Regions from separate parts of the Stenotrophomonas sp. STEN046 genome, predicted to be linked through region 2. Evidence: predicted binding sites of a transcription regulator. Region 2 holds the regulator's gene; the other holds the start of a gene.

Region 1 (15,152 bases), on a different contig from region 2:
ATGCGGCGGTTTCTTCCAGGTTGGCGGCCTGCTGCTCGGTGCGGCGCGACAGATCGCTGTTGCCCGAGGCGATTTCACCGGCCGCCAGGCGGATGCTGGATGCCGATTGCTGGATCTGGCCGACGATCTGGGTCAACTGCTGCACGGTGCTGTTGGCATCATCACGCATCACCGCAAACACGCCGTGGAAATCACCGTGCATGCGCGTGCTCAGGTCACCGGCGGCGATGGCCCGCAGCAGCGTCGACAGGGCCGCCAGGTTGTGATCGCTGACCTGCATCATGGTGTTGAGCGTTTCCACCATGCGGCGGAAATCATGTTCGAAGCGCTGCGCATCGCCGCGCACGGCGAAGTCACCTGCGGCGGCCGCGGCGGCCAGCTGCTGGATCTGCTCGTTGATGGCCGCCAGGTTGGTCTTGGTGGTCGCCATGGCGGCGGTGAACACGGCCTTTTCGCCCGGCAGCGCTTCCATGTCCACGCTGAGGTCACCCACCGCATAACGCTGCATGACCTCGACCAGGCGCTGGGTGACCGCCGTACTGCCGGCCACCAGCTGGTTGCTGTCGGCCACCATCCGCCCATACTCGCCCGGGAACACCGAGGCATCCATGCGGTAGCTGATCTCGCCGGCATCATGGCGCCGCGCCATCTCCGCCTGCGCCAGCATCACCGCCTGCAGCTGTCCGCGCATACCCTGCATGGCCTCCAGCAGGCGGCCCACTTCGTCGTTGCCCAGCGCGGGCATTGCCGTATCCAGCTTGCCAGCCGCCACGTCGCCGGCGATACGCACCGCCTGCGCCAACGGTCGCACCGCCAGCCGCTGCAGCAGCAGGTAAACGCCACCACTGAGCACCAGTGCGGCCACCACGCCCACCAGCAGGATGATCCACAGCAGTTCGCGGGCCTGGGCCACGATCACTGCGTGCGGCACCACCACACCCAGTGCGAAACGCTGCGGGGCATCGCCCACCTGCAACGGCACATACAGGCGCACATTGCCTGCCGCGTCGGGTTCAAAGGCTTCGAATGTCCGGTCCGCCGCGATCTGCGCCAGCATGCCGACAGTGGCCGCATCGGTGCGCGGCTTGCCGATCTCGGCGGCGTCGGCCGAGGCCAGCACCACGCCCTTGGGCGAGAGCAGCTCAACGCGCCCGGCCCCCATCGGCTTCAGCGTGGCCAGATGCTTCTGCAGCGCAGCCAGCGAGAAGTCCACGGTGAACACGCCCAGGAACGTGCCGTTTTCCACGATCGGCGTGCTCAGCGTGCTCATCAGCACCTGCTGCCCGCCGATATCGTAGGCGTAGGGCTCGCTGACCATCGGCAGCTTGTCGCGGCTGGGCTGCATGTACCAGTTGCCCGACCCGCTGGCCGTGTCGGTGTAATCGGTCATCGGCGACTGCTGCGGCTTGCCGTCCTGCCAGGCCCAGTAGCTCATGTAGCGGCCGGTGGCGTCGTGCGCTTCGGTGTCGACGAACGCGGCGTCCTTGCCGTCAAAGGCATCGGCCTCCCACATGGTGCTCTTGCCCAGCCATTCCGGATGCGCATGCAGCTGCTGGCCGATGACGTTGGCCAGGGCGGCGCGATCCGGGGCGTCGCCACGGGCGCGCTGGGCCAGCACGGTTTCCACCATCGCATCGTTGCTGGCGAAGGCGGTGCCCAGATCGGCAGCCACCTGGCGCGCTTCGGCGCGGGCTTCGCTGGCCATGGTCTGCCGCGAGGATGACACCAGCGCCGAACTGGCCTGGTGGTAGATCAGGAACGCAGTGGCACCAAAGCACAGCAAGGCGATCAGTGCGGTGCCCAGCATCAGCTTATGGGCGATGCTGCCGGGGCGGCGGGCAGCGACGGAACGGGAAGAAGACATGGCAGGATCCGCAGGCAGTTCAGGTCGACCGGCGCCACGACGGCACCGCGCAGATGCGCGATCCGTCGCGCGGGCCGCCTGTCCCACCGGTTCGGAAGCCGGCACGGAAAAGGCGCGCACCGGGTTAGCGGCCGCTGCCGGACGAGGTTGAGGCGCGGAACCCGCACAAAACTGAACCGGCTCAGCTGCCGATCACTCCGTATCGGGCACCACGGCACGCTCGAACACACGCTCACCGATCCACGGCGTACGCGGCAGCACTTCGATGCTGCCGGCCGCGTACTGCTGCAGCACGCCTTCCGGGCCGAAGCGCGGTTGCCAGCCCAGCGTCTGCCGCATCCGGCTGCTGTCGTAGACCCGATCGATGCTGAGCGGCAGCGGCCAGCCGCGGCGTTCGAACTCGGCCAGCAGCTGCGGCGCACGCCGGGCCAGCACCTGGCGTGGGTCGGCGGCCAGCTGCAGGCAGTCGCTGCGCTGGAACGGCGTCGGTGCGCAGGCGATGAAGCGCTGGAACGCCGGGCCGACGTCGTCCACCAGCGCGGCGTGCGCGCTGGCCACGTCGCGTGCGTCGATGCCCCGGTGCAGGCGGAACATGGCCATCCGCTCCGGCGCTTCGGGAAAGCAGCGCGCCATGCGCAGCACGCGCACCTGGAACGCATCGCAGGCAGCGCCCTCGGCCAGCGCTTCGGCCTGCAGCTTGGTGCGGTGATAGATGGTGCGCGGCAGCGGCTCGGTGTCCTCGTCGATCCAGCGGCAGCCACCCGATACCACGGCGTGGCCATACAGCGCGGTGGTACTGGTCAGCACGAAACGCTTCACGCCGGCCTCGCGTGCCAGCTGCAGCAGGTTCGCAGTGGCATCCACGTTGATCTGCTGGAACACCGCGTCGGGTACCAGGTCCACGTGCGGCGCATGCAGCGCAGCGGTGTGGATCACCGCATCCACACCCTGTACCGCGCGCTGCAGCGCCTGGCGGTTGGTCACATCGGCAATGATGCGGGTGGTGGCGAACGGGCTGCGGTCCAGGCCCAGCACTTCATGATCGGCCGCCAGCGCGCCGAAGATGGCACGGCCGATCCGCCCGGAACTTCCGGTCAACAGAATCTTCATTGAATCCATTCACTCGACAACGCCCGGGAGCTACCGGGATGCTTCGATTCTAGGCATGCAACGTGGCGACGGCGATAGGAATCGGCCGCAATCCCGGGTTCAACGTGACGGACGTGGCGTTGCCAACAACTGGCGGGCGACGAACAACGGATCATCGCCTCCCGCCACATCCGGAATGACACCACTGCGTTCCCAGTTGCCTCCGGTGGTCAGGTTCAGCGGCCGCCGATCAGGAATGCTGATCTGATAGCCGCCCGGCAGTGGCACCGGATCGCCGAACATGTGGGCTGCACCGCCGCTGCGGCTGCCTACCACGCGGGCGCGACCGAGCGCCTGCAGCGAATAGGCGACGAACTCCGCAGCCGAACCGGTGCGGCGGTCCACCAGTACCACCAGCGGCTGCGTGTAGGCCGGCAGGCCCGGGGGAGGCAGCAGCACCGGCGTGCGCGTACCGCGCTGCTCGAGTTGCTGCACCGAGGTGATCCTGGGGTCCAGGAAGGCGCGCACCAGCAGATCCGCGCTGCCATCATCGCCGCCGCCGTTCTGGCGCAGGTCCAGCACCAGCCCCGCCGTGTCATCGAGCAGGGTGAACGCTGCCGCCAGCTTCTGCCGTGTCAGCTGCAACGGATAGAAGGTGCTCAGGCGCAGGTAACCGATGTTGCCCTCCAGCACCCGCACCTCGCGCACGCCGGCGCCGTTGCTGCGCGCATCATTGCGCCAGGCCATCAACCAGTCTTCCTGTCCGGCGGACGCCTCCACGTGCTCGACGTGGAAGTGGCCATCGAACACCCCCAGGTCCTGGTTGAGGCGCGCGGCGAAGGCCGAAGGCGTGCTGCAGCTGTCGGCATAGCGCCGTTGCTGTGACCAGGACTGCACCGCATCGGCGATGCGCGCGCCCTCAGCCACATCCAGGTACTGCGTGCGAACGGCCTCTGCAGCCGCCTGCAGTACCGGCTGCTGCGCCGGGCATGCCGCCGCCAGCACTGCCCCCCATAGCCAGGAAACCGCCATGACTGCCCTCGTCTTGTAGATATATAAGCACTTATATATCATCGCCCGCATGGATCTCCAACATGCGACCCTCGGCACCCTGCTGCGCGCCCTGCTCGACCAGCTCGATCCCGCCGTCGAACAGGCCTATCGCGGTCTGCAACTGGACTACCGGCCGCGTTATACCCCGGTGCTGCGCACGTTGATGGCGCAGGGGCCCTGCCGGATCAAGGATCTGGCCGAGGCCTGTGGCTTGAGCCATTCCGCACTGAGCCAGACCGTGGCGACGATGGTGCGCGAGGGCTGGCTGCTGGCTGGCAGCGGCGAGGATGGCCGCGAGCGGATCCTGCAATTGAGTGAGCGTGCCGAGCAGGCGTTGCCGGCGCTGCAGGCGCAGTGGCAGGCGACGGCGGCGGCCGCACGGAGTCTCGACGCCGACCTGGGGCAGCCGTTGGCACCGGTGCTGAGGCAAGCGCTGCAGGCACTGCAGCAACGCCCGTTCGCGCAGCGCCTGCAGCAGGCGCGCGGCGGCTGAGGGGGACGCAACGATCAGCCGTCGCTGCGGGCCGACACCAGACGCAGGAAAGCGTCGTGCTGGTAGCGGCTCATCCGCAGCTGCTGGCCATTGTCCAGGGTCAGCACGTGGTGGCCATTGAACCAGGGATGCAGGGTCTTGACCCGTGCGATGTTGACGATCGCCGAGCGGTGCACGCGTGCAAAGTGACGCGGGTCAAGTCGCTCGGCCAGGCTGTTCATGGTTTCCCGCAGTTCGTGCACCCGATCGGCCAGGTGCAGCAGCACGGTGTTGCGGTTGGCGCGCACCCAGAGGATGTCCTCCACCGGCAGCAGCAGCACCGCTTCACCGTCGCGCACGGCGATCCGCTGCAGGTAGTCTTCGCGCTTGCGCAGCACATCCAGTGCTTGCAGAAGACGGCTGTTGTCGGCCGCTCCGGCGGCCTGTGCCAGCCGCGTCTTGGCCCGCTGCAGGGTGGCCGCAAAGCGCTCGCGACTGAACGGCTTGACCAGGTAATCCACCGCATTCGATTCGAAGGCACGCACCGCATAGTGCTCGTAGGCCGTAACGAATACCGTGGCCGGCATGCGGGCCGCGCCGATGGTGGCCAGTACATCCAGACCGGTGATACCGGGCATCTGCACATCCAGAAAAACCAGGTCCGGTGACTGCGCGCGTATCGCCGCCACCGCCGACACACCGTCGCCACATTCGGCCACGCTGTCGATGTCAGGATCACCCTGCAACAGGCGCAGCACCGCGCGGCGCGCGATCGGCTCGTCGTCCACCACCAGCACGCTGAGCTTCATGGCATGCCGCCGTGCGCGACGAATTCGGGTGCCTCATCGGCATCCTCCAGCGCGCGGAACGGCAGCCGCACCCGGCAGGCCACGCCCTGCGGCCACAGCAGTTCCAGCCGGACTTCGGCCGCGTCTCCATACAGCTCGCGCAGGCGCAGGCGGGTATTGGACAGGCCGATGCCGTGACCACCGGATGCACCGGGCTGCTGCAACGTACTGTTGTGGTTGCGCACCTCGATACACAGCACATCACCGTCGCGCCGCGCTTCGATCTCCAGAATGTCCTGCCCGACGTTGCGGCCGATGCCGTGACGCAATGCGTTCTCCACCAGCGGCTGCAGGATCAGGCTCGGCACGGCACCATCCAGCAGTTCCGGCGCCACGTAGATGCGGCTCTGCAGGCGATCCTTGAAGCGCGTGCGCTGGATACCCAGGTACAGCTCGATCAGGTCCAGCTCCTGGCGCAGGGTGATTTCCTGGCCGTCGTAGTCCTCAAGGAAGGCGCGCAGCAGTTCGCTCAGGCGTAGCAGCATGTCTTCGGCGCCGGCTTTGTCCTCATCCAGCAGGGTGACGATGGCGTGCAGCGTGTTGAACAGGAAATGCGGCTGCAACTGCGATTTCAGCGCCAGCAGCCGCGACTGCGCCAGCTCGGTTGCCAGACGGCCCGCTTCCACCTCGCGCCGGGTCTTTTCCTGCTGGAAGTGCAGCGCCTGCTGGATCGCAAACAGCGCCCAGTAGGTCAGCAGGCCGATGGCGAAATGCTGGGCGATGAAGTACCAAAACTGTTCACCGAAGCCGCTCGGTTCGAACACGGTGGAAACCATTGCGCCCAGCACCATTGCCAGCAGGGTGACGGCGAAACTTGCAAGCAGCTGCATGCCCAGCCCCCCCAGCCTGCGCTGCGGCTGCAGTGGATAGCGCTCGCCCAGACGGAACACCAGCGGTGCCAGTGCGGCCCAGGTGAACCACTGGATCAATGCCCAGCGCAGGTAGTCCTCGAAGGGAAAACTGGCACCCGTCAGGCTGTGGGTCAGCACCCGTTGCAGGGTGAAGGCCACGGCCACCGCCAGCCACAGCAGCAGATAACGGAACACATCGATATGGGTGCTGCCAAGGCGGATCTTCATCGGAGCATCCGAAGCGCCCGGACCGGGCCTGCGCCATCTTAGGCAGAGGCCGGCGACGAGAGAAGCACGGCGTAGGCGCAGTGCGATTGGTCCCGCCGCCACGACGATTGGTCCCGGATCGGTTGCCGGCCAGGAGCCGTCACGCACAGATGGCGTGTCCCCAACACAAGGCCCGACCATGCATCCGCTCACCCGAATGGCGACTGCCGCCCTGCTCTGCCTTGCCCCCACCACACAGGCCGCGCCGCTGCATTACCTCACCCTGATCAACCGTGCGCACGCCGCGGCTTCCACAGTGGAGGTCGCAGAGCACGGTAGCGAGGACTTCCATGCACTGGTGCTGGCGGGGCCCATCGAGGGTGGCGGCGGCCAGGCCACGGTCGCCCTGCGCGAAACCGGCTGCCGCCTTGATCTACGATTCCAGTTCAGTGATGGACGGCGTGCGCGGTATAGCGACACCAATGTATGTCGCGGCGATGCACTGGTGATTGCACCATTGCCTGCCCGGTAATCCAGCGTCAAGCGCGCGCGCAGGCCGGGTGATTGGCTGCCGTCGATTGTCGACCCGGCGTTAGCGGGGCGCGTGCAGCATGGACCCGTCGTCGTCGTCGACGGCGAGGCACATTCCTGCAGACGGAGATCCGACATGGCCAACCCACGCCCAGACAGCCGCCGCCGCGGCTTTGCCGCGATGGACGAAGACAGGCAGCGCGAGATAGCGGCCAAGGGCGGGCGCGCCGCGCACGCTTCGGGCAATGCCCACGAGTTCAGTTCCGCCGAAGCACGGCTGGCAGGTCGCAAGGGCGGCGAGGCCATCAGCAGGGATCGACAGCATATGGCCACGATCGGTCGTGAAGGTGGACACGCGCGCCACGCCAATGCTCAACAACAGCAACAGCAACAGCAACAGCAACAGCCTGCCGCAGTGCCGCGCGGGCGCGGGCAGCAACACTGAGTTGCAGCACGACTCAGCGCGCCTGCTGGCGATGCAGTGCCAGCGCGGTAAGCTTTGCCAAGCCGCCGGCAACCGCCACGCGTGGGGGCTAGGCGTGGGCGAGGATATTGAGCAGGCGTCCAAAGGGATCGCGTACGAAGAAGCGTCGCACGCCCCATGGTTCATCGACCGGGCCATACTCCAGCGCGATGCCGGCCCGCTGCAGACGCGCCAGTACCTCATCCAGGTTGTCCACCTCGATCGAGAGGTCCGGCACCGGCGTGCCGGAGCCGCCTTGGCTGGCGATGCTGAGCTGCGCCAGCGCCGTGCCTGCGCCGCCGTAGGTCACGATCCAGCCGTGGTCCATCACGATCTCCATGCCAAGGACCCCGGCGTAGAACGCGGCCGCCTTTGCAGGGTCGGTACTGGCGATATTGGCAACAATGCGTTTGACGGCCATGCGGACTCCAGGCGATCAAGGCTGCTGTCGGGCAGCCTCAGGGCAAGGGAAGCATCTCGACGCGACGGGACGGTGTCTGCCGTACCTGCTCGATGAGCCGGCGTACCACCGGCGACGTCTCCTGTTTACGGTACAGCGCAGCGAGGGTCGAGGCGATGATCGGCCCGGCGATCGGCAGATAGACCACGCCCGGCAGGATCAGTGTCTGCTGCAGCACCGAAGGCACGATCGCCACCACGTCATCGCCCACCGAAACCTGCGCGAGCACGGCAGCAAGAGAGCCGGGACGGAAGCGGACGTCAGGTACGAATTCGCCCCGGCGGGCGACTTCCAATGCTCCGGCAGGCTGCTCGGGCATGACGAACGCCGCCTTCGCCAGCTGTGCCGGTTGCACCGGCAACGCCGCACGGGCCAGTGGATGCAACGCCGGCAGCGCCACGCAGAACGGGTCTTCAACCAGGATGTGCGAGCCCAGCGCATCGGGAACCTGCATCGGCAGCCGGCAGAACGCAACATCCACGCGCCCCTCCAGCAACAGCTCCGGCAGGTCGGTCATCGGCCATTCGCCAACCTGCAGATCGACATCGGGCCAGGCACTGCGGAACCGCTGCAGCTGCTCCTGCAATGCACCGGCATAGACCGCCGAGCCCACGTACCCGATCTCGATCCTGCCGATCTCACCGCGCCCGGCGCGCCGTCCCACTGCTTCGGCCTGGTCGAACTGGCGCAGCACGCTGCGCGCTTCGGCCAGGAAAATCGAACCGGCCGAGGTCAACGTCACTTCACGCCGGCTGCGATCGAACAATGGCGTGCCCAGGCGCCGCTCGATGTCCTGGATCTGCACGCTCAACGTCGGCGTGGCGATCCCCAGGCGCAGCGCGGCACGTCCGAAATGCAGCTCCTCGGCCAGCGTCACGTAGTACTGCAGGTGTCGACGGTCCATGCACGCCCCTTCGTTAGCTTCAACCTAACGTACTGAAAAAACACCGGCAATGAAACAAACACGACGAGTTGCTTGAATGAGTGCCCCTCCCTCACCCGAGCCGCCGGTGCCCGCCTCTCCCTCCCGCCGCCGTACCCCGCCCAACTGGATCCTGATCATCGCCTCGCTGGGCTGCACGATGACGGTGCTGGAAACCAATGCCGTGGCCGTTGCATTGCCCTCCATTGCACGCGATCTGCACGCTGACTTTGCCGACATTGAATGGGTCATCAGCTGTTACATCCTGTCCTTCACCTCGCTGCTTCTGCCTGCCGGTGCCGTGGCCGATCGTCACGGCCGGCGGCGCGTGCTGCTGGTGGGCATCGCACTGTTCGCCATCGCATCGCTGACCTGCGCGCTGGCGCCCACGGCCAGCGCCCTGTATGTCGCCCGGGCCTTCCAGGGCATCGGTGCGGCCTTCCTGCTGGCACCGTCGCTGTCGATCATCGGCCACGCATTCCACGAAGGCCAGGAGCGGGACAACGCGTGGGCCTTCTGGGGAACGGCCATGGGCATGATGATGGTGCTCTCGCCGCTGATCGGAGGCCTGCTGTCCTCACTGTGGGGATGGCGCTCGGTGTTCATCGCGATCCTGCCGTTCCTCGCCTTCCTGGCCTACGGGGCGATCCGCTGGGTGCCAGATTCCGCAGACAGTGTCGTCCGTCCGCTGGATCCACCCGGCATCATCACTTTCAGCCTGGCGATCTTCGGCGTTGTGTTCTTCCTCGTGGAAGGCCTCGCCGAAGGATGGGGTTCGGCGGTGGCACTGGCCGGGCTCGGCCTGGGCATCGCGATGGGCGTGCTGTTTGCCTGCATTGAACTGAAGCGCCAGCATCCGATGGTCGACCTTCGCCTGCTGGCCAGTCCACGCTTTGTCGGCGCACTCATCGCCATGACCGGCTACGCGGTCAGCGCACAGGTGATGGCCTCGATGCTGCCGCAGTACCTGCAGAACGGCGTCGGCCTGAGCGCCTTGGCCACGGGCGCCGGCATGCTGCCCTTCGCTGCTGCCATGCTGCTGTTCCCCCGGGTCGGCAGGCGCCTGGGCCGCCACTTCAGCAGCGGGAACGTGCTGGCCATCGGCCTGTGCATCACCGCCGTCGGCAATGCGCTGGCCGGTTTCGGTGCCTGGCACAACAGGCCAGGGGTGGCGCTGCTGGCGATGGTCATCATCGGCGCGGGAGGAGGCATCCTCAACGGCGAGACATCCAAGGCCATCATCGGATCGGCGCCGCGCGACCGTGCGGGGATGGCCTCAGGCATCAGTGCGACAACCCGCTTCGTGGGCATCCTGCTCGGATTCACCCTGCTCTCCGGCGCGTTGACCGTCGGCATCCGCGCCGGCCTGTCGGCGCAGATGCCCGGTGCAGACGTGATGCGTCTGGCCGATGGTATTGCTACCGGCGCGTTGAACCATGGAACCCCGGCTGCACTGGCGCGGATGATCTACAGCCAGGGTTTTGCCGCATCACTGTGGATGGCGGCCGCGGCAGCGACGCTGGCGAGCTTCACTGTTGCCGTGCTCAGCCGACGTGCACCGCTACTACGTCAGGCCCACGCAGGTGACCGCAAATAGACAGTCGGACGCAGAAACGCCCGGGGCAGCTCAAGGCTGCCCCGGGCGCGGCGATGTGGGGGAATCGCCAGATGCGATCAGGCAGCCTTCATCGCATGCTTGCGAGCGCGCATCACGTTGTGGCATTCCTGCACTTCCGGCAGCCACTGGGTCACTTCCTGGCGAACGGCCGGCGGCAGGTCGTTGTCGTTCAAAACGTCCTTGAAGGCGGCCAGCAGGCGATCCTCGGACTCCTCCAGCTCGGCCACGTAGCCGTAGTTGGTATCACCGAAGGCAGCGCGTACCTTGCCGTAGAACTGCTGCATGGAACCGACCATGGTGCCGTGCTCGGCCGGCTTGCCGCCGGTGGCCGCCACCGACGTACTGAGCGAGGACACGATGCGTGCCTTCACCCCGGCAATGCGGGTGAACAGCGCCGAGAGCTCGACATCCTTCACCTTGGTCGCGGCTTCTTCGTAGAACGACTTGCCGTCGCGGGCGATTTCGATCAGATCGTTGAGGCGGTGTTCGATGGTGGACTGGGTGCTCATGGATAGTCTCCTCAGTGGGAAAGGGACAACAGTGATATCCGTTGTCTGCGAACCCAGACTGACCAACCCGGTGTGGTTCGCGGGTGAGCACCGATTGATGCCGCACTCATGCAACCCAACGACACCCTACCCGCTCACACCGGGCAGGCAATCTCTTCACTGCACGTGAATCCCGCGGCCGTCGCGCGGCCTTGTGGCAACGCTCAATCCACCGCTACCCGCACGACATGGCTGATGCCACGATGGAACATCTTCGCGTAGGGGCACACACGCTCGGTAGTGCGCACCAGTTCGGCCGCACGTATCCGGTCCATGCCGGGCAGGCACACCACGATCTCGGCCGACAGCAGATAAAAACCGTCCACCGGATCGCGTGCGAACGTAACGGCCACTTCGATGCTGGGATCGACAAGTACCAGCCCAGCGCGTGCGGCCACCAGCACCATCGCGCCATGGAAGCAGCCTGCGTAGCCTGCCGCCAGCAGCTGTTCGGGGTTGGTGCCACCACCGGCGCCGCCCAGTTCGTTGGGCAACCGCAGATCCACTGCCAGCGCACCGTCATCGGATCGCACCACACCGGACGCACGCCCATGCTGCGCCTGCCCGCCACTGACGCGCACCCGACCGGTGTACAGCGGCCGCGCCTGATCGCCGTGGTACTTGTCCAGCACGCTGGGCGGCGGGGGCTGCAGCCCGGTCATCGCAGACACCTGCAGGAAGCAGGGGGCATCGGAGGTGCCGCTGCCATCGATCAGGCCGACTGGCCCTGACGCAGTCCCGACTGCTGCAGCCAGCGCTCGAACCCCACCGTGCCCAGCCATGCCTGCCCTGCCGGCACCAGGGTGTCCTGCTGCAGCTGCGCACCGAAGTAGCCTGCCTGCGCATCGCCGATCACCTCGCGCGCGTCGCCGGTTTCCTGCAGGAAGCGCTGCGCCAGTACGGCCATCGATTCACGTTCCGGGCCGGCAATTTCCACCACGCCATTGGCCGGTGCCTGCAGCGCGATGCGGGCAACCGCGTCGGCCACATCCTCGGCGGCGATCGGTTGTACTGCTGCGGTCGGCAGATGCAGTGTCTGCCCGTCGCCTGCCGACTGGATGATGCCCGGCAGGAACTCGAAGAACTGCGTGGAGTGGATGATCGTGTAAGCCAGGCCGGAATCACGGATCAAGCGCTCCTGTGCGATCTTGCCGCGGAAGTAGCCGCTGGCGGCCAGCTTGTCGGTGCCTACCACCGACAGCGCGACGTGATGGCGCACGCCGGCCTGTGCGGCGGCGGCCAGGATGTTGTGGCCGGCAACCATGAAGAACGACAACACGGCCGCGTCTTCGAACGAAGGTGAGTTGGCCAGGTCCACCACCACCTCGGTGCCGGCCATCGCCGCAGACAGCCCCTCGCCACTGAGCACATCGATGCCGGTCGACGGCGCAGCGACGACAATCTCATGGCCTGCCGCCCGCAGCCGGTCAACCACCTTGCTGCCGATGCGGCCGGTGCCGCCAATCACAAGGATCTTCATGACATGTCTCCTGAAACGTGGAAGGAAGGGCAATGGCCGCATCCTAGGCAGGGGCTGTCGGCCGCAGTAGATCCGCAGCGGTACGCGCACTGTTGCCGCAACGGCACCAATGCGCTCAGGCCCATGCCAGCGCCACGTTCTGCTGCGCGGCCTGCTGCCGGGCTTCCCAGTGCGAGAACACGTCCAGATCAAGTGCCCGCACGCGCTGGGTGCTGAAATCGATGAAGGCGCGGATCCGCTTGGGCAACTGGCGCCGGCTGAGATAGCACAGGTAGTGGCCCCGATCATGCGGCGCATGGTGGTCCAGGCAGGTCAGTACCGTGCCGGCGCGCAACGCCCCGCTCACCTGGTAGCTGGGCAACTGGGCGATGCCCATGCCGTCGATCACCGCCTGCAGCACCAGGTCGGCGTCGTTGAACACCACGCCTGCCGGCGGCTGCGCACTCGCTTCTTCCCCATCCACGCGGAAATCCCAGCGCTGCAGGCGGCCGCCGGGCAGGCGTTGGCCGATGCAGGCATGCGCGGACAGCGCCTCGACGGTCTGCGGCCGGCCATGCAGCTGCAGATACCCCGGCGATGCGCAGCAGACCAGCTGCATCGGCACCAGTTGCTTGGCGATCACCTGGCTGTCTTCCAGCACGCCATCGCGGAAGGCCACATCGATACGATCAGCGGCGAGGTCCGGCGCCTGCTCGTCCAGCAGCAGCTCCACCGATACCTGCGGATATTCAGCGCGGAACGACGACAGCAAGGGTGCGATCACACGCCGGCCGAAGCCATGCGTGGCGCTGATCCGCAGGTGCCCGCGCGGTGGCCCCTCGCGCAGATCACGCATCTCATCCAGCGCCTGCAGAATGCGGGTGACGCCCGGGCTGCACCCCTCCAGGAACAACTCGCCCTCGCTTGTAAGCGTGGTGGAGCGCGTGGTGCGCAGGAACAAGCGCACGCCCAGCTGGCCCTCCAGCTTCTGCACACTGCGGCTGACGGCCGAGCGGCCGATGCCAAGTCGATCACCGGCGCGTGCAAAGCTGCCTTCAGCGGCCACGGCGATGAACGCCAGCACGCCGGCATAGCTGGAGGAAAAGGATGCATTGAGTGAATCGCGCCCGTCGCGAGCCAGGCAGGACGGCGGCAGGGCATTCATGGTGTTCCAGACTCCAGAGGGTCGCTTCGCGCGAGCAGGTGGGCGCGCGCCATTTCCAGGCGCTGCCGGCAGGCCGGCAGGTCCAGTCCCAGCAGCGGCACGATGTCGTCCAGTCCGGCCCCCAGCACGTCGTGCAGCAACAGCACCGCCCGCGCATCCGCTGGCAGTTCACGCAGCGCGGCAAGAAAGGCCTGCCAGACCCGCTCACTGGCGGCACAGGGTGCATTGCGCGGGTTGGATGAGGTGTCCATGCCCGGCAGACGGCCGAGCGTCGGCGCCTGTGACAGGCCATTGGTGTTTTTCGCGCAACACCGTGCGGCCCCGCCCTCGCCTACCGGCCTGCACGGGGCGGACGTAGCCTCGCTGCGTCCCTCAACCACCTTCGGAAACCCCATCATGAGCCAACGTCTGGATTACGCCGCACAGTCACCCGAGCTGTTCCGGAAGCTCGGTACGTTCTCCCACGCCGTGCACAACAGCGCGATCGAAGCGTCAATCATCCATCTGGTCAACATCCGTGCCTCGCAGCTGAATGGCTGTGGCTTCTGCCTGGACATGCACGTAAAGCAGGCCGCGATCAGTGGCGAGCGTGCGTTGCGCCTGCACCACCTTGCCGCGTGGCGTGAGTCCAACCTGTTCAGCCCACGCGAGCGTGCCTGCCTGGCATGGACCGACGTACTGACCCAGCTGCCCGCACAGGGTGTTCCCGATGACCTCTACGAACGCGTGCGGGGACAGCTGTCCGAACAGGAAATCGTCGACCTGACCTATGCGGTGATGGCCATCAATGCATGGAACCGCGCCAACGTGGCCTTCCGTACGATCCCCGGCACCCAGGACAAGGCATTCGGCCTGGACAAGGCCGGCCTGTCCTGAGCATCCGCCACGTGCTTCACTACTGGAGACCTGCCATGCGTTCCCTCTGCTCCCTGGTTCTGGTCGCGCTGATGCCATTGGTCAGCAGTGCCGCCACACCCCCTGCCAACGCGCCTGAACCCATCGTGCGCGACGTCATGCGCCGGCCGCTGCCGGAACAACCCGGCAAGGAGGCACTGATCCTGACCGTACAGTACCCGCCGGGCGGCGCCGACCCGGTACACCGTCACGATGCGCATGGCTTTGTCTATGTGCTGGAAGGCCACATCGTGATGGGCGTGGCTGGCGGGCCGGAGGTTAACCTCGGCCCCGGTGAAGCCTTCCACGAAGGCCCCGAGGACCTGCATACGGTGGGTCGCAACGCCAGCCAGACCGAGCCGGCGAAATTCGTGGTGTTCCTGATCAAGGACATCGGCAAGCCCGCCGTGCTGCCCCCGCACTGATCGCCCACGGCAGCGATGCAGGCCACACGGCAGGTTCCCCGGTGTCACAATCGGGGAACCTGTCCCGTCTCTGCTGGCATGGACGATCCCACCGCACTGTTCACCCAACTCCGTCCGCGCCTGTTCGGCGTGGCCTACCGCATGCTCGGTTCCTCGCACGAGGCCGAGGATGTCGTGCAGGACGTGTGGCTGCGCTGGCATGGCACCGACCAGCAGCAGATCGAGAACCCCGAGGCCTGGCTGGTCGCGGCAACCACCCGGCGCGCCATCGATGGGTTGCGCC
Region 2 (15,152 bases):
TCGGGCAGGCGGCGGCGCTGCGCTTGTGTTGGCGTGCAAACGAAAACCGCCGCCCCGGAGGGCGGCGGTCGTTGACGGCAATGCCGGCCGGTTCAGGCGGCCTGCGGCATCCGCAGCGAGCGCACCAGGCCGCCGATGTCGACGATCAGTGCGACGCGGCCATCGCCGAGGATGGTGGCACCGGACACGCCACCGATGCGACGGTAGTTGTTCTCGATGTTCTTCACCACAACCTGCTGCTGGCCGACCAGTTCGTCCACTTCCAGCGCGATCTTCTGGCCATCCCCTTCGACCACCACCACCAGCGATTCGCTGCCGGGTTCGCGCTGGCCATAGCCGTAGTACTCGCTGAGCGACAGGATCGGCAGGTACTCGCCACGCACGCGCAGTACGCGGCCTTCGCCGGCCATGCTGCGGATGTCCTCGGCCTGCGGCTGCAGTGCCTCAAGCACGTAGGCCAACGGCAGGATCAGGGTTTCACCGGCCACCGCCACGGTCATGCCGTCGAGGATGGCCAAGGTCAGTGGCAGGCGGATCAGCGTGCGGGTGCCGGTGCCCAAGCCGCTTTCAATCTGCACCTCGCCACCCAGCGCCTGGATGTTGCGGCGGACCACGTCCATGCCCACGCCGCGGCCGGACAGATCGGTGACGGCATCGGCGGTGGAGAAGCCAGGCTGGAAGATCAGGTCCCAGACCTGCGAATCGGTCGGGTTGTCCGGCACCGCCAGGCCCCGCTCATGGGCCTTGGCGAGGATCTTTTCGCGGTTCAGGCCACGGCCGTCGTCGCTGACTTCGATGACGATGTGGCCGCCCTGGTGCGAGGCCGCCAGGGTGATGGTGCCGGTCTCGTCCTTGCCTGCATCGCGACGCACGTCCGGCATTTCCAGGCCGTGGTCGATGGAGTTGCGCACCAGGTGCACCAGCGGATCGGCGATCTTCTCGATCAGGCCCTTGTCCAGCTCGGTGCCTTCGCCGATGGTGCGCAGGCGCACGTGCTTGCCGAGGCGGCCGGACAGGTCGCGGACCAGGCGCGGGAAGCGGCGGAACACGGCGTCCACCGGCAGCATGCGCACGCCGATGACAGCCTCCTGCAGATCGCGGGTGTTGCGTTCCAGCAGATCCAGGCCGGCGAACAGGCTCTCGGCATGCACCGGATCCAGCGCATGCGAAACCTGCTTGAGCATGGCCTGGGTGATGACCAGTTCACCGACCAGGTTGATCAGTGCATCGACCTTGTCGACGCTGACGCGGATGGAGGTTTCCGCCTCCTGGCTGGCGCCGCTGCTGGCAGCGGGCGCGGCAGCGGCTGCAGGAGCCGGCGCTGCGGCGGCCGCAACCGGCGCCTGGGTGGCAAGGCTCGGCGGCGCGGCCGGACGGATGTCCAGTTCGCAGTCGTCCAGCACCCAGGCGAAGGTGTCTTCGATCTTGCTGCGCGGCACCTTGCCGACCAGGCCGAGGTCCCATGCCAGATGGGCTTCCAGCGGGTCCAGCTGGGCGAAACCGGGCAGGCGGTCGATGCGTGCTGCCACCTGCAGCGAGCCCAGGTGTTCCAGCTCGCGGATGATGCGCAGCGGGTCGTTGCCGCTCATGAACAGCGACGGCGCCGGGGTGAAGCCGATCTGCCACGCTTCCGGGGTGTCATCGACCTTGGCCGCTGCAGGCGCCGGGGTCGCGGCGGCCTGGCCGGAGAGCACCGCTTCCAGGCGTGCCTTCACCGCCGCAACGGCGGCAGGGTCGGCGACCTGGCCGTGCTCGGCCTCGCGCAGCAGGGCGCGCAGCACGTCCACCGAGGACAGCATCGCGTCGACCGCGTTGCCTTCCAGTGCGCGCTTGCCGGCGCGCAGCTCATCCAGCAGCGTCTCCAGCACGTGGGTCAGGCCGGCGATGGCATCGAAGCCGAAGGTGCCGGCGCCGCCTTTGATGGAATGGGCGGCGCGGAACACCGAGTTGATGATCTCCGCGTCCTGTTGCCCCGATTCCAGGGCCAGCAGGCCGGCCTCCATGGCGTCGAGGCCTTCGCGGCTCTCCTCGAAGAAGGTGGCGTGGAAGCGTTGCAGGTCCATGCTCATGGCAGTGGCGATCCGGAAGCGAAGAGGGGGAGCAGTGCGGGGCGATCAGCCCAGCACTTTCTGCACGGTGGCGACCAGCTGTTCGGGATTGAACGGCTTCACCAGCCAGCCGGTGGCACCGGCGGCCTTGCCTTCGGACTTCTTGTCCGCGGCCGACTCGGTGGTCAGCATCAGCATCGGCGTGAACTTGTAGTCGGGCAGCTGGCGCAGTTCGCGGATCAGCGCGATGCCGTCCATGTTCGGCATGTTGACGTCGGTCACCACCGCATTGAAGCGCTGGCCCTTGGCACGACCGAGCGCGACCGCGCCGTCTTCAGCTTCTTCGACGGCAAAACCGGCCGAGGTGAGGGCGAAGGAAACCATCTGGCGCATCGACGCCGAATCGTCCACCACCAAGATACGTGCGCTCATGCAGCGTTCTCCACAGATTTCAGGTTGTCATGGGGTACGTCCAGGCCCAGGGCCTGGGTGACGCCCAACAGGCGTGCAGCGTCACGGAAGGTTGCAGTGCAACCGTGGAAGCCGGTGCCCAGGCCTGCCTCGCGGCGGGCCTGCACGAAGGCACACAGCACCTGCATGCTCGCGGTATGGATGCGACCGACCTGGCTTGCATCCAGGGTCAGTTCGGCTGCTTCCGCCACAAGTGGCGAAAGGCGGTTCTTGAGCTCGGTGCTGCTCTCGATGCCGAGATCCTCACCCAGTTCGACAGTGCTCATCGTTGCTCCGGACAAACGGTTCCGACATTCATAACGGCACCGGCGGGGGGTTCTTTAGGGGAGGAATCGGCGCGGAGCGCCGAAGCGGGGCTTTTCGGGGACGGAAGGAGCCGATTCTGCGAATCAGCAGCTGCCGTCCCCACTGCCCGGTGGCCGTTGCTGCCGGGGGTTGACGGACGGTTTGGAATCGGCGCGGAGCGCCGACGCCCTGCCGTTTCCTGCTCAGCCCAGCAGGTGACTGGCGTCGAGCAGGATCATCGGGCGTTGGCTGATGCGGGCAACGCCGCGGAACAGTTCGTTGGAGATCTGGCAGATGCGGGCGGTATCGGGCGGCTCTATCTGCGAATCGGTGAGGTTGGCGACGTCTTCCACCGCCGACACGCGCAGGCCCAGGGTCTCGCCGTTCTCTTCCAGTACCACGATACGGGTCTGGGCATCGTCCTCGGCCGAGGCGGCGCCCAGGTGCAGGCCCAGGTCCATCACCGGCACCACCTGGCCGCGCAGGTTCATGATGCCGAGCATTTCCGGGGCAGTGCCGCGCAGTGGCAGCAGCGGAACCGGCAGCACCACTTCCTGCACCTTCAGCAGCTCCAGGGCGTAGGCCTGGGTACCGCAGCGCAGGCGCAACCAGCGCGAGGCGCGCTCACCGGCGCGGCGGTTCTGCGGGTGCGGGCTGCTGGCAGGCTGATGTGCCTGTGCCTGCAGTTCCTGCCAGGTGCCGGGGCGATTGCTGGCCGGTGCGTCGACGGCCACGCGCGGCGGCGGTGCCACGGGCGCGCGTGACATCGGGGCCATCGCGGCCATCGGCGCGGGGGCGGGGCGTGCGGGGGCGACGGCTGCGGCGGGAGTGGCGATCGCAGGAACCTCCTCACCGTCGGCGGCGGCCTGGAAGGCTGCCTGCAGCCCGGGGCTGTCGGTGTGCGCCAGGCTGTCGGCCGCGTCGGTTTCGTAGATGACCTCGTCCGGCAGGTCGTCCCAGGTCGGTTCCGGCGCCGCAGGGGCGGCCGCGACGGGAGCGACCACATCGGTTTCGTAGACGACCTCGGCCGGGAGATCGTCCCAGGTGGGTTCGCGCTCGGATTCGGGTGCTGTGTCCGCCGGGCATGGCCCGGCGCGACCGGTGGCCGCGTCGAAGGCGGCTTCGAGTGCGGCGTCGTCGCTGGCCGGGGTGGCAGCGACTGCGCCGGTTTCGTAGACGACCTCGGCCGGGAGATCGTCCCAGGTGGGTTCGCGTTCGGATTCGGGTGCTGCGTCCGCCGGGCATGGCCCGGCGCTACCAGAGGCAGCGACCGGTTCCTGTTCGATGGCCGGTGCTGCGGCGATGGCGTCGCCAAGCAGCTGGTCCAGATAGTCGTCCAGCAGGCCGGTGGTGTTCATGCAGCCTGCTCCAGCGCACGTGCGTCTTCGCCGAGGATCCAGTTCAGTGCACGCCGGTACGCAGCCAGGCCCCGGCCCGGGTAGTCCTCGCCGATGCTCGGCAGGGTCAGGCCGGCGGCATTGCTGATGCGCGTATCGATCGGGATGGCGTCTTCCCAGACCCGGCTGGCGTGACGGTCCTGCATCGCGCGCAGCGACTCGTTGCCGGTGCGGGTGCGGCGGTCGAACAGGGTGGGCAGGATCGAGATCGGCAGCGGGCGACGGCGCGAGCGCTCGACCATTTCGCCGGTGCGGACCATGCCATCCAGCCCGTGCAGGGCCAGCGGCTCGGCCTGGGTGGGAATGATCAGGCGATCAGCGGCGGCAAGTGCATTGATCATCAGCAGCCCGAGGGTGGGCGCACAGTCCAGCAGGATGTAGTCGTGCTGGCCCTGGTGGCGCGCCATCGCGTTCTGCAGTGCCAGGCCGAGACCGGGCTGGTTGGCGCTGCGCCGTTCCAGCGTGGCCAGCGAGGCCTGCGCGCACACGTAGTCCAGCCCGGAAATGTTGCTGGCATGGCTGAGCGTGGCCAGGTCGGCCGGTGGCGCGCCGAACAGTTCCAGCACGCCGGCCGGTGCCGGTTCGATCGGCACGCCGAAGGCGCGGGTGAGCGAGGCGTGCGGATCGAGATCGATCAGCAGCACGCGGTGGCCGAGCGCGGCCAGGCCGCGACCGAGGGCGAGGGTGGTGGTGGTCTTGCCGACTCCGCCCTTCTGGTTGGCGACTGCCCAGATGCGCATCGGATTACTCCTTCATTGCCGGGGGAACGGCGGCGCCGACGCGGCTGCCAGCCGGCACCGGCGGCAACTGCACCGGTGCGATGGGGGGTGTGGGGGTGGTACGTGCCGGCGATGCCGCCGAGGCTTGCGTCGGCGCGCGGCTGGGGTTGCCGGCGTCGTTGCCTGTGGCGGCACCGGTGGCGGCATTCAGGCGCTCGCCCAGCGGATCGACCGAATGGCTGGTGTCGGCCAGGATGATGACCATCACCCGGCGGTTGCGGTTGCGACCCTGCGCGCTGTCGTTTTCCTCGCGCGGGCGGAACTGGCCGTAGCCGACCATGGCCAGTCGCGAGGGCTGCACGCCCTGGTCGGCGAACAGATGGACCACGCTGGCGGCGCGGCCGGCCGACAGTTCCCAGTTGGAAGGGAAGGTGGCGGTGGCGATCGGGATGTTGTCGGTGTGGCCTTCCACGCGCACGCTGTTGGGCACATCGCGCAGCACGCCGGCCAGGCTGGCCAGGGTGTCACGCGCATGTACATCGAGCGCGGCCGAGCCGGTGGGGAACAGGATGTCGCTGTTGATTTCGACCTCGATCCACAGTTCGGTGCGGCGCACGCTGATCATGCCGCGGTCGATCAGTGGCGCCAGCGCGGCGGTCAGGCGGTCGGCGATGCTGTTGAGCTGGCGCTCGGCGCGCGCGATCTGTTCCTGGTTGTGCACCGACACCGGCATGCGCATCTGCGAGGCCATCGACGGCAGCAGGGTGGGGTCGTGCGAAGGCGCCGGCGCCGACGGGCCGATCTTGGTGCCGGACTTGATCACCGACGGGCTGTCCCAGCCGCCACCCTGCACCTGCTTGTTGCCGACCTGCACCGGGTTGATGGTGCGCGGTGCGCCGCCGAAGGCATCGGTGAGGGCATCGGCCATGATCCGGTACTTGCCCTCGTTGACCGAGGAGATCGCGTACATGACCACGAAGAAGGCGAGCAGCAGCGTCATCAGGTCGGCATAGGGAATGGCCCATGCTTCGTGGTTGGCGTGCTCTTCGTGGTGCTTGCGGCGGGCCATGTCAGTGCAGGAAGCCGGAGAGGTTGGTTTCGATGTTGCGCGGGTTCTCGCCCTGGGCGATCGAGATCAGGCCTTCGATGACCATCTCGCGGTCGCGGGTGTTGTGCGAGATCACACTCTTGAGCTTGGCGGCGATCGGCAGGAACAGCAGGTTGGCCGAGGCGATGCCGTAGATGGTGGCGGTGAACGCGGCAGCGATGCCGTGGCCGAGCTTGCTCGGGTCGGCGAGGTTCTTCATCACCGCGATCAGGCCGAGCACGGCGCCGATGATGCCCAGCGTGGGTGCGTAGATGCCCATCGCCTCGAACACCTTGGCCCCGGCCTGGTCCTGGTGCTCCTGGCTGCCCAGTTCGATTTCCAGCATGTGCCGGATCGATTCCGGTTCGACGCCGTCCACCAGCAGCTGCAGGCCCTTGCGCAGGAACGGGTCCTGCTGCGCTTCCACCTGTGCTTCCAGGCCCAGCAGGCCCTGGCGGCGGGCGATGTTGCTCCACTCCACGATCTGCTGGATCAGTTCGCGGCGGTCGCTGTGCGGCGGGCGCACCACCCAGCGCACGATCTTGAAGGCGTGCTTGAACACGGCCGGCGAGGTGTGCAGCAGGATGGCGGCGATGGTACCGACGATGACGATTACAAACGCCGCAGGCGACCACAACGACGCCAGGCCGGCGCCCTTGAGGATGCTGCCGCCGACCAGTGAGGCCAGGGCGAGGAAAAGTCCAATGAGGCTGAGTCTATCCATGGGTCCGGTATCGGCTTGTGTGAATGGGACTTGAGACACCGGGAGGTTGTGTACAGACGGTAGTCACAGTTTTCGGGTCGCCGGGCATGGCCCGGCGCTACCCTGCGGGGCCGTTTCCGGTTGCGCCGGGTCGTGCCCGGTGGGGTTCAGCGCAACCCGTCCACATCCAGGATCAGCGCCATGCGACCATCGCCGATCAAGGTTGCACCGGCATAACCGCGCAGGCCGCGCAATGCCTTGGGCAGTGGTTTGATGACCACTTCCTCGCGGCCGCGCACCTGGTCCACCACCAGGCCGAAGCGGGTTTCGCCGGCCTGCAGTACGACGATGGTCAGCAGCGGCGAGGCGGCGGGCGTCACATCCAGCCATTGCCGCAGGTCGACCAGCGGCAGGGTGTGCGAGCGGCGATCGAGTACGGCGCGACCGTCGAACCAGCCCAGCGAGGTACGCGGCGCATGCAGTACTTCCATCACGCGCGCCAGCGGCAGCGCGTAGACATCCTCGCCGGCCTGTACCAGCAGGGTCGGCAGGATCGCCAGCGTCAACGGCACGCGGATCATGAAGCGGCTGCCACGGCCCAGTTCCGACTGGATCTGGATCTGCCCGCTGAGTTCGCGGATGCGCGACTGCACCACGTCCATGCCGACGCCACGGCCGGAAATGTCGGTGACCTGCTGCTTGGTCGAGAAGCCAGGCAGGAACACCAGGTGCAGGCATTCCTCGCTGCTCAGGCGGGCGGCGGCTTCCGGGTCGATCAGGCCCTTCTCGCGTGCCTTGGCGCGCAGCTTTTCCGGATCGATGCCGGCGCCGTCGTCCTGCACCTCGATGCTGACGTAGTCGCCTTCCTGCTGCGCCGACAGGCGCACGTGGCCCATCCGCGGCTTGCCCTGCGCTTCGCGCAGGTCGGGCATTTCCACGCCGTGATCGATGGCGTTGCGCACCAGGTGCACCAGCGGATCGGCCAGCGCTTCGACCAAGTTGCGGTCCAGCTCGGTCTCGGCGCCGATCAGCTCAAGGTCCACTTCCTTCTTCAGCGAGCGCGCGACATCGCGGGCCACCTTGGGGAAGCGCGAGAACACCTTGCCGACCGGCTGCATGCGCGTGCGCATCACCGCCGATTGCAGCCGTGCGGTGGCGATGTCCAGAGTGGACACGGCACGATCCAGCTCTTCGTCACGCAGGCGTGTACGCAGGGTCTTCAGCCGGTTTCGTGACAGCACCAGTTCGCCGATCAGGTTGACGATGGCATCCAGGCGCTTGGTGTCCACGCGCACGGTGTGTTCGGCTTCGGCAACCGGCTTGTTGGCTGCCGGCTTGCTGGCCGCCGGTGCCGGCAGCGCTGCCGGCGCCGGACGCGCTGCCGGAGCAGCAACGGCAGCAGCGATCGGTTGCGCGCCCGGCACGGCGCCGCCATGCAGCTGGTCGAGCAGGGCTTCGAACTCGTCCTCGCTGATCATGTCGTCGGCTTTCTTCGCCGTCGCTGCGATGGTGGTCGGGGCCTTGCCGCCGTGCAGCTGGTCCAGCAGTGCCTCGAACTCATCATCGGTGATCAGGTCGCCGCCGGCGCCTGCCGGCGTGGCCACGGCCGACGCTGCGGTGGCAGCGCCACCGTGCACATCGAACTGTGCGACCAGCTCGGGCGGTGCAAAGCCCGGTTCGGTACCGGAGGACACCGCATCGAGCATCGACTGCAGGTAGTCCAGCGATTGCTGGGCGGCATCGAAGTGATGTGCCTGCAGCACGGCCTGGCCGGCCCGTGCGGCGCCCAGAGCTTCCTCGGCGGCGTGGCACAGCTCGACCATCGCGGTGATGCCCAGGAAGCCCGCGCCGCCTTTCAGCGTGTGGTAGCCACGGAACACCGCGTTGAGCTGTTCGTTGTCCTGCGGTGCCTGTTCCAGCGACACCAGCTGTTCGCCCAGGCGATCCAGGATTTCCTGGGCCTCGATGATGAAATCGGCAGTGATGTCGTCGGCTACCGCGCCCATGCTTACAGCCCCAGATCCGACAACAGGTCGTCGGCGTCGTTCTGCGAGACCGCGTGGCGGTCAAGTCCCTTCAGTGCCGGCCCGGCAAGTTCCGGGTCGGTGCGATGCTGTTCCGGCGGCAGGCCGAGCGCGCCAAAGCCTTCGTGCACGCGACGGACGATGCCGACCACGCGACGGATGATCTGGCCGGTCAGGTCCTGGTAGCTCTGGGTCAGGGCGATCTCGGTAAGGTTGTGGCGGATGCGGTCGAGCTGCGCGTCCTGGCCCGGCTGCAGGCCATCGGCACGCAGCTGCTCGGTCAGGTTGCGGCACTCTTCGGCCAGGTCCAGGGTGCGGTGGGTGGCCTGCTCGGTCATGGCCACCACGTGGTCCAGGCGCGCGCAGGCGTCATCCAGCTCGCCGGCTTCATCAGGCACGGTCGGCAGTTCACCCAGCGCCTGCCCCAGTTCGCGCGCCAGCCGCGAAAGGCCGCTCATCATCGGCTGCGTGCGCAATGCCACCAGGCCATCGATGCGCTGGCGCCAGGCGGCTTCGTCGCCCGATTCCAGTGCATCCAGGGCTTCCTGCAGGCGCAGGGCGAGGGCGCTCTTGTCGACCGTAGTGTCCATCAGGCGCTGGCCGCCAGGCGTTCGAAGATCTTGCCCAGCTTCTCTTCCAGCGTCTGCGCGGTGAACGGCTTGATGATGTACCCGTTCACGCCGTTCTGCGCCGCTTCGATGATCTGCTCGCGCTTGGCTTCGGCCGTGACCATCAGCACCGGCAGGGTCTTCAGCTTGGCATCGGCACGGATCGCCTTCAGCAGCTCGATGCCGGTCATCACCGGCATGTTCCAGTCGGTGACCACGAAGTCGAACGGCTGGCTCTGCAGCAACGACAGCGCGGCATGCCCGTCCTCGGCTTCAGCGGTATTGGTGAAGCCCAGATCGCCCAGCAGGTTCTTGACGATACGACGCATGGTCGAGAAGTCGTCGACGATCAGGATGCGCATGTTCTTGTTCAAAGCAGAGTTCCTTTGTTGATCAGCTCTCGGGGCCGGCGTCGGCCGCCCCGATCATGTTCATTGTTCAAGGCCGGCATCGGCGGCTTCGAAGACCTTCAGGCGGCCGCGCAGGCGCAGCACGGCCTGGCCGTGGATCTGGCAGACGCGTGACTCGCTCACCCCGAGCACCGCGCCGATCTCTTTCAGGTTCAGTTCCTGCTCGTAGTAGAGCGAAAGCACCAGCTGTTCGCGCTCGGGCAGCAGGCCGATGGCATTGCCCAGTTCGCGGCCGAATTCACCGCGCTCCAGCACCTGCTGCGGGGTCGGCCCGCCCTGGGCGATGGTGTCCAGTTCGCCCTGGTCTTCGATGCGTGATTCCAGGCTCAGCACCTGGCCGCGCGAGGCGTCCTCCATCAGCCGCAGGTATTCGGGCAGCGGCATTTCCATTGCAGCGGCCACTTCGGTGGCGCTGGCGGCACGGCCGGTACTCTGTTCCAGGCGGCGGATGGTGGCGGCGGCGTCGCGGGCGCGGCGGTGCACCGAACGCGGCACCCAGTCGCCGCGGCGGATCTCATCGATCATCGAGCCACGGATGCGGATCGAGGCGTAGGTTTCAAACGATGCACCCTGGTCGGCGTCGTAGCTGCGCGAGGCCTCGATCAGGCCCATCATGCCGGCCTGGATCAGGTCATCCACTTCCACGCTCGCCGGCAGGCGGGCGGCCAGGTGATGGGCGATGCGCCGCACCAGGTCCGAGTGCTGGGCAATGACTTCATTGGCCGCAGTGCGCTGGACTTCCCTGTATTGAGCGGCGCCTTTCATGCGGCCACCCCACGCTGCTTGATGATGCGCTCGAGGAAGAATTCGACGCCACCGCGCGGTTCGGTCGGTGCCTGCCAGCGTGCGGTCCGGCGGGCGATCTCGGTGATCGCCAGCGCCGACGGGCTGGACGGGTAGGCCTTCACCACCGGCTGCTGGCGCTGCACCGACAGGCGCAGCCAATCGTCCTGCGGCACGCAGCCCAGGTAGTTCAGCGAGACATCGGCCAGGAACTTCTCGCAGACCCGGGTCAGCTTCTCGTACAGCACGCGGCCTTCGTTGGGGTCGCGCACCATGTTGGCCACCACCTGGATGCGGTCCACGCCACGTTCGCGCGACAGCACCTTGATCAGTGCGTAGGCATCGGTGATCGAGGCCGGCTCATCGCAGACCACCACCACGGTGTCCTGCGCGGCCTGGCAGAAGGTCAGCACGCCATCGTTGATGCCGGCTGCGGTGTCCACCACCATGATGTCCAGCTCGCGTTCCAGCTCGGAGAACACGTTGACCAGGCCCACGTGCTCGGCCGGGGCCAGCTCGGCCATGTGCCGGCGGCCGGATGCGGCCGGCACCACCAGCACGCCGTTGGGGCCTTCGATGATCACATCGTCCAGGCTGCAGCGGCCGGCGACCAGGTCAGCCAGGGTATTGGTCGGGTTCAGGCCCAGGATCACGTCGATGTTGGCCAGGCCCAGGTCGGCGTCCAGCAGCAGCGTGCGCTTGCCCATGCCGGCCAGCGCCACGGCCAGGTTGGCCGACACGTTGGTCTTGCCCACGCCGCCCTTGCCGCCGGTCACGGCAATGGTGCGCACAGGGCCGAGCGGCTCGCTGCGGGTCGCCGTCAGCGGGAAGGTGGTGGTCAGCTTGGCGTACTCACGCGACGGCATGGTTCAACTCCGGGTTGCAGGGCATATCGGCCGCGCGGCGCAAATCTTCAAGGCGAAGTACAAGATTGGCCGCACTGGCCCGGTGCAGGTCGTCGGGAACGTCCTGGCCATCGGTCACCCAGGTGATCGGCAGCTTGTGGTCCACGGCTACGGAAAGGGCGTTGCCGAAGCGGCCGGTCTCGTCCAGCTTGCTCAGCACCAGGCCCTGCAGGTTGGCCGCGCCGAAGCGGCGCACCACCTCGTCCATGTCGCCGAAGCTGGTGTTGGCCGGCAGCACCAGCAGGGTGCGGACCTGGCGGGCGGCACGCAGCCACTGCAGCTGGGCGGCCAGTGCACGGTCGCGTGGGCCCAGGCCGGCGGTGTCGATCAGCACCAGCTTGTAGTCCTTCAGGCGTTCCAGCAGCTGGTCCAGGTCGGTGCCGCTGTTGGCTTCGTGCACCGCAATGCCAAGCTGGCGGCCGTAGCCGTACAACTGTTCGCGGGCGCCGATGCGCAGGGTATCGGTGGTGACCAGGGCCACGTCACGGGCCGCATGGGCTTCGGCGAAGCGCGAGGCCAGCTTGGCGATGGTGGTGGTCTTGCCGGCGCCGGTGGGGCCGACCAGGGCGATCACCCCGCCTTCCTCCATCGGGTCGACCGGGGCAATCGGCAGCTTGCGCGAGATCAGCCCCAGCATCAGGCCGCGGCCGCGATGGGCTTCGGTTTCCAGCGGAATCTGCATGGCCACGTCGCGGGCGATGCCGGCGTCGAAGCCGTACTCATCCATCAGGTCCAGCGCGGTGGCGCGCACCGGGCAGCCACGCAGGCGCTCATCGGTGAAGCGGTTCATCTCGCGCTCGATCACCTGGCGCATGCCGGCCACTTCCTGGCGCAGGTGGCGGATCTCGGCGTCGTCCTGGGCCACCAGGGTCAGTGCGGGCGCCGGTGCCAGCGCAGGCAGCGGTGCCGGTGCAAGGTCCTGCGGCTGCACGGCAACCGGTGCCGGCTCGTCTTCGTGGTGCGACATGACCGGTGCTGCGGCGACCGGCAACGGCGGCGGCGAGATGGCCGGGGCCGGGGCCGGGTCTTCCAGCGGCGGATCGATCTGGAAGCGCGCGCGGTTGCTTGGCGCCGCCGGCGGCGCCGGAGCCGCGGCCGGCGGTGCCACGATGGCTTCGGCGAAGGGAGCGAAGATCTGTTCCGGCAGCGTCGATTCATTGACGGCGGCGCGCGCCAGGGTGGCGGCGAAGCCGGTGCTGCCACGAGTCGGCACGATCTCGTCGGCGCTGTCCAGGGTGCGGCCGGTAGCGCCGACGGCGGCGCGGGCCAGGGCCGCAACGGCCGAGGTGGTAGCGGCCACCGGTTCCGGTGACGGGCTGCTGCTGCGACGGCGGGTGACCGCGGCAATCACCGCATCGGCGGCGGTGCGCGGCTTCGGCGGCGGCGGCGGGGCCACCTCGCGGCGCGATGCTTCAAGGGCGCGCTGCACCGCGCTTTCATCGTAGTTGGCGGCGGCCACGATCTCGATGCCTTCCTCGATCCGGCGGTTGGACAGGATCACGGCGTCAGGACCATGTTCCTTGCGCACCAGGTTCATGGCCGAGCGCATGTCGGCGGCGACGAATCGTTTGATTTTCATGCTGTGGTCACGGGACGAAGTCGGCGGAGTGGCGGTCGGAGAACGCGGATGGTCGGTGGTCTGCACGGTTCGGGTTCCCCTTGGAATCTGTCTGTTGCTGCGGTGTGTAAGTGGTGTCTGTTTTCTGGCGCATCGGACGCCGGCGTCAGCTGATCGTTCCAACCAGCTTCAGACGCTTGTCTTCCGGCACCTCGCTGTAGGCCAGGACCGACAGCGACGGAACGCTGTGGCGGACCAGGCGGGCCAGCGCGGAACGTACCGGGCCCGGCACCAGCACGACCGCCGGCTCATTCTTGGCTTCCTGCTTGCTGACACATTCGGCCAGGCTCTGGTGCAGTCGCTCAGCGAGTCCGGGTTCCAGCGCGGCGCCGTTGCCCTGCGTGGACTCCTGCAAGACACGTTCCAATTGCGGGTTGAGGGTGAACACCGGCAGCTCCGCCGACATTCCGGCGATCTCCTGCACGATGAAGCGGCCCAGTGCGGTGCGCACGGCGGCGGTCAGCACGGCCGGGTCCTGGCTGTGCGGGGCGTGTTCCACCAGCGCTTCGGCGATCTTGCGCAGCTGGCGGATCGGAATGCGTTCGATCAGCAGGTTCTGCAGCACACGCACCACCGCCGACAGCGGCAATGCCTTCGGTGTCAGATCTTCGACGAGCTTGGGTGCGCTCTTGGCCAGGTTGGCCAGCAGGTGCTGCACTTCCTCGTGGCCGAGCAGTTCCGGGGCGTGTTCGCGGATCAGGTGCGAAAGGTGGGTCGCCACCACGGTGGCCGGGTCGACCACGGTGTAACCCATGGTCTCGGCCTGGGCGCGCTGGTGCGGCTGGATCCAGGTGGCATCCAGGCCGAAGGCGGGGTCCTTGCCGGCAATGCCCTCCAGCGGGCCCAGCGCGCTGCCGGGGTCCAGCGCCAGTTCGCGGTCCGGGTGGATCTCGGCGGTGGCCACCGGCACCCCATGCACCAGCACGCGGTAGCCGTTGGCCGGCAGTTCCAGGTTGTCGCGGATATGCACCGAGGGAATCAGGAAGCCGACATCCTGGGTCAGCTTGCGGCGCACGCCCTTGATGCGCGCCATCAGCTCGCCGCCCTGGTTGCTGTCCACCAGCGAAATCAGTCGATAGCCGACCTCCAGGCCCAACGGATCGACCGGGCGCAGTTCGTCCCAGCTCAGTTCGGCGGTCGGCGCCGGCGCGGCGGGGCGGCCCAGCGCGTTGAGCGCGGCGGCATCATTGTTGCTGGCGCCGGCATCGGCGGCCGGTGCCTGGCCCTTGCGGTACACCTTCCAGGCGATGAAGCCGAGGATCACGGCCAGCGTCAGGAAAGCGACGTTGGGCATGCCCGGCACCAGGCCGACCACGCCGAGGATGCCGGCGGTGATGGCCAGCGCACGGTACTGGCCGAACACCTGGCCACTCATGGCCTGGGCCATGTCCTGCGAACGCGAGGCGCGGGTGACCAGCATGGCCACCGCGCTGGAGACCAGCAGCGCCGGCAGCTGCGCCACCAGGCCGTCACCGATCGACAGCAGGGTGTAGGTGGCGGCAGCATCGCCGAAGGGCATGCCATGCTGCAGCACGCCGACGGCCAGGCCGCCGAGCATGTTGATGAACAGGATCAGGATGCCGGCGATGGCATCGCCGCGGATGAACTTGCTGGCGCCGTCCATCGCGCCGTAGAAGTCGGCTTCCTCGCGGACCTCCTCGCGGCGCAGCTTGGCTTCTTCACGCGTCAGCAAACCGGCGTTGAGGTCGGCGTCGATCGCCATCTGCTTGCCGGGCATCGCGTCGAGGATGAAGCGTGCGGTCACTTCCGAGACGCGGCCGGCACCCTTGGTGATGACCACGAAATTGATGATGGTGAGGATCGCGAACACCACGATGCCGACCGCGTAGTTGCCGCCGATGACGAACTCGCCGAAGGCGGCGATGACCTTGCCGGCTGCATCGTGGCCGTTCTGGCCGTTGAGCAGGATGACACGGGTGGAGGCCACGTTCAGCGCCAGCCGCAGCATGGTGGTGATCAGCAGCACGATCGGGAAGATGGTGAAGTCCAGCGGGCGCTTCACGTAGACCACCGCCAGCAGCACCATCAGCGAGATGGCGATGTTGAAGGTGAACAGTGCATCCAGCACCGGCG

What was found. Region 2 encodes FliA, which starts transcription of late flagellar genes. Its sites were predicted from a motif close to TAAAGTTTNNCNNNCNNNGGCCGATAA; they were not measured.
Region 1: ACVOLJ_RS16705 (methyl-accepting chemotaxis protein) is a predicted target of FliA. The motif match lies at 1,989-2,015, and genes of this name have one in related genera.

Annotation. Positions count from the first base shown of each region.
Region 1 is NZ_JBRRDR010000041.1:17,706-32,857, reverse strand. It holds gene ACVOLJ_RS16705 (methyl-accepting chemotaxis protein) at 1-1,864, opposite strand, end outside; gene ACVOLJ_RS16700 (NAD-dependent epimerase/dehydratase family protein) at 2,057-2,974, opposite strand; gene ACVOLJ_RS16695 (S41 family peptidase) at 3,074-3,985, opposite strand; gene ACVOLJ_RS16690 (MarR family winged helix-turn-helix transcriptional regulator) at 4,035-4,499, shown strand; gene ACVOLJ_RS16685 (LytR/AlgR family response regulator transcription factor) at 4,514-5,287, opposite strand; gene ACVOLJ_RS16680 (sensor histidine kinase) at 5,284-6,405, opposite strand; gene ACVOLJ_RS16675 (hypothetical protein) at 6,584-6,916, shown strand; gene ACVOLJ_RS16670 (KGG domain-containing protein) at 7,052-7,360, shown strand; gene ACVOLJ_RS16665 (VOC family protein) at 7,449-7,799, opposite strand; gene ACVOLJ_RS16660 (LysR substrate-binding domain-containing protein) at 7,837-8,742, opposite strand; gene ACVOLJ_RS16655 (MFS transporter) at 8,819-10,357, shown strand; gene ACVOLJ_RS16650 (PA2169 family four-helix-bundle protein) at 10,435-10,887, opposite strand; gene ACVOLJ_RS16645 (Ohr family peroxiredoxin) at 11,091-11,588, opposite strand; gene ACVOLJ_RS16640 (SDR family oxidoreductase) at 11,639-12,406, opposite strand; gene ACVOLJ_RS16635 (LysR family transcriptional regulator) at 12,522-13,550, opposite strand; gene ACVOLJ_RS16630 (sigma factor-like helix-turn-helix DNA-binding protein) at 13,547-13,801, opposite strand; gene ACVOLJ_RS16625 (carboxymuconolactone decarboxylase family protein) at 13,947-14,426, shown strand; gene ACVOLJ_RS16620 (cupin domain-containing protein) at 14,462-14,869, shown strand; gene ACVOLJ_RS16615 (RNA polymerase sigma-70 factor) at 14,948-15,152, shown strand, end outside.
Region 2 is NZ_JBRRDR010000001.1:7,287-22,438, forward strand. It holds gene ACVOLJ_RS00030 (chemotaxis protein CheA) at 93-2,069, opposite strand; gene ACVOLJ_RS00035 (response regulator) at 2,115-2,480, opposite strand; gene ACVOLJ_RS00040 (STAS domain-containing protein) at 2,477-2,785, opposite strand; gene ACVOLJ_RS00045 (chemotaxis protein CheW) at 3,008-4,162, opposite strand; gene ACVOLJ_RS00050 (ParA family protein) at 4,159-4,941, opposite strand; gene motD (flagellar motor protein MotD) at 4,946-5,989, opposite strand; gene ACVOLJ_RS00060 (flagellar motor protein) at 5,991-6,731, opposite strand; gene ACVOLJ_RS00065 (chemotaxis protein CheA) at 6,878-8,716, opposite strand; gene ACVOLJ_RS00070 (protein phosphatase CheZ) at 8,719-9,324, opposite strand; gene cheY (chemotaxis response regulator CheY) at 9,324-9,716, opposite strand; gene ACVOLJ_RS00080 (RNA polymerase sigma factor FliA) at 9,774-10,517, opposite strand; gene ACVOLJ_RS00085 (MinD/ParA family ATP-binding protein) at 10,514-11,401, opposite strand; gene flhF (flagellar biosynthesis GTPase FlhF) at 11,388-13,019, opposite strand; gene flhA (flagellar biosynthesis protein FlhA) at 13,165-15,152, opposite strand, start outside.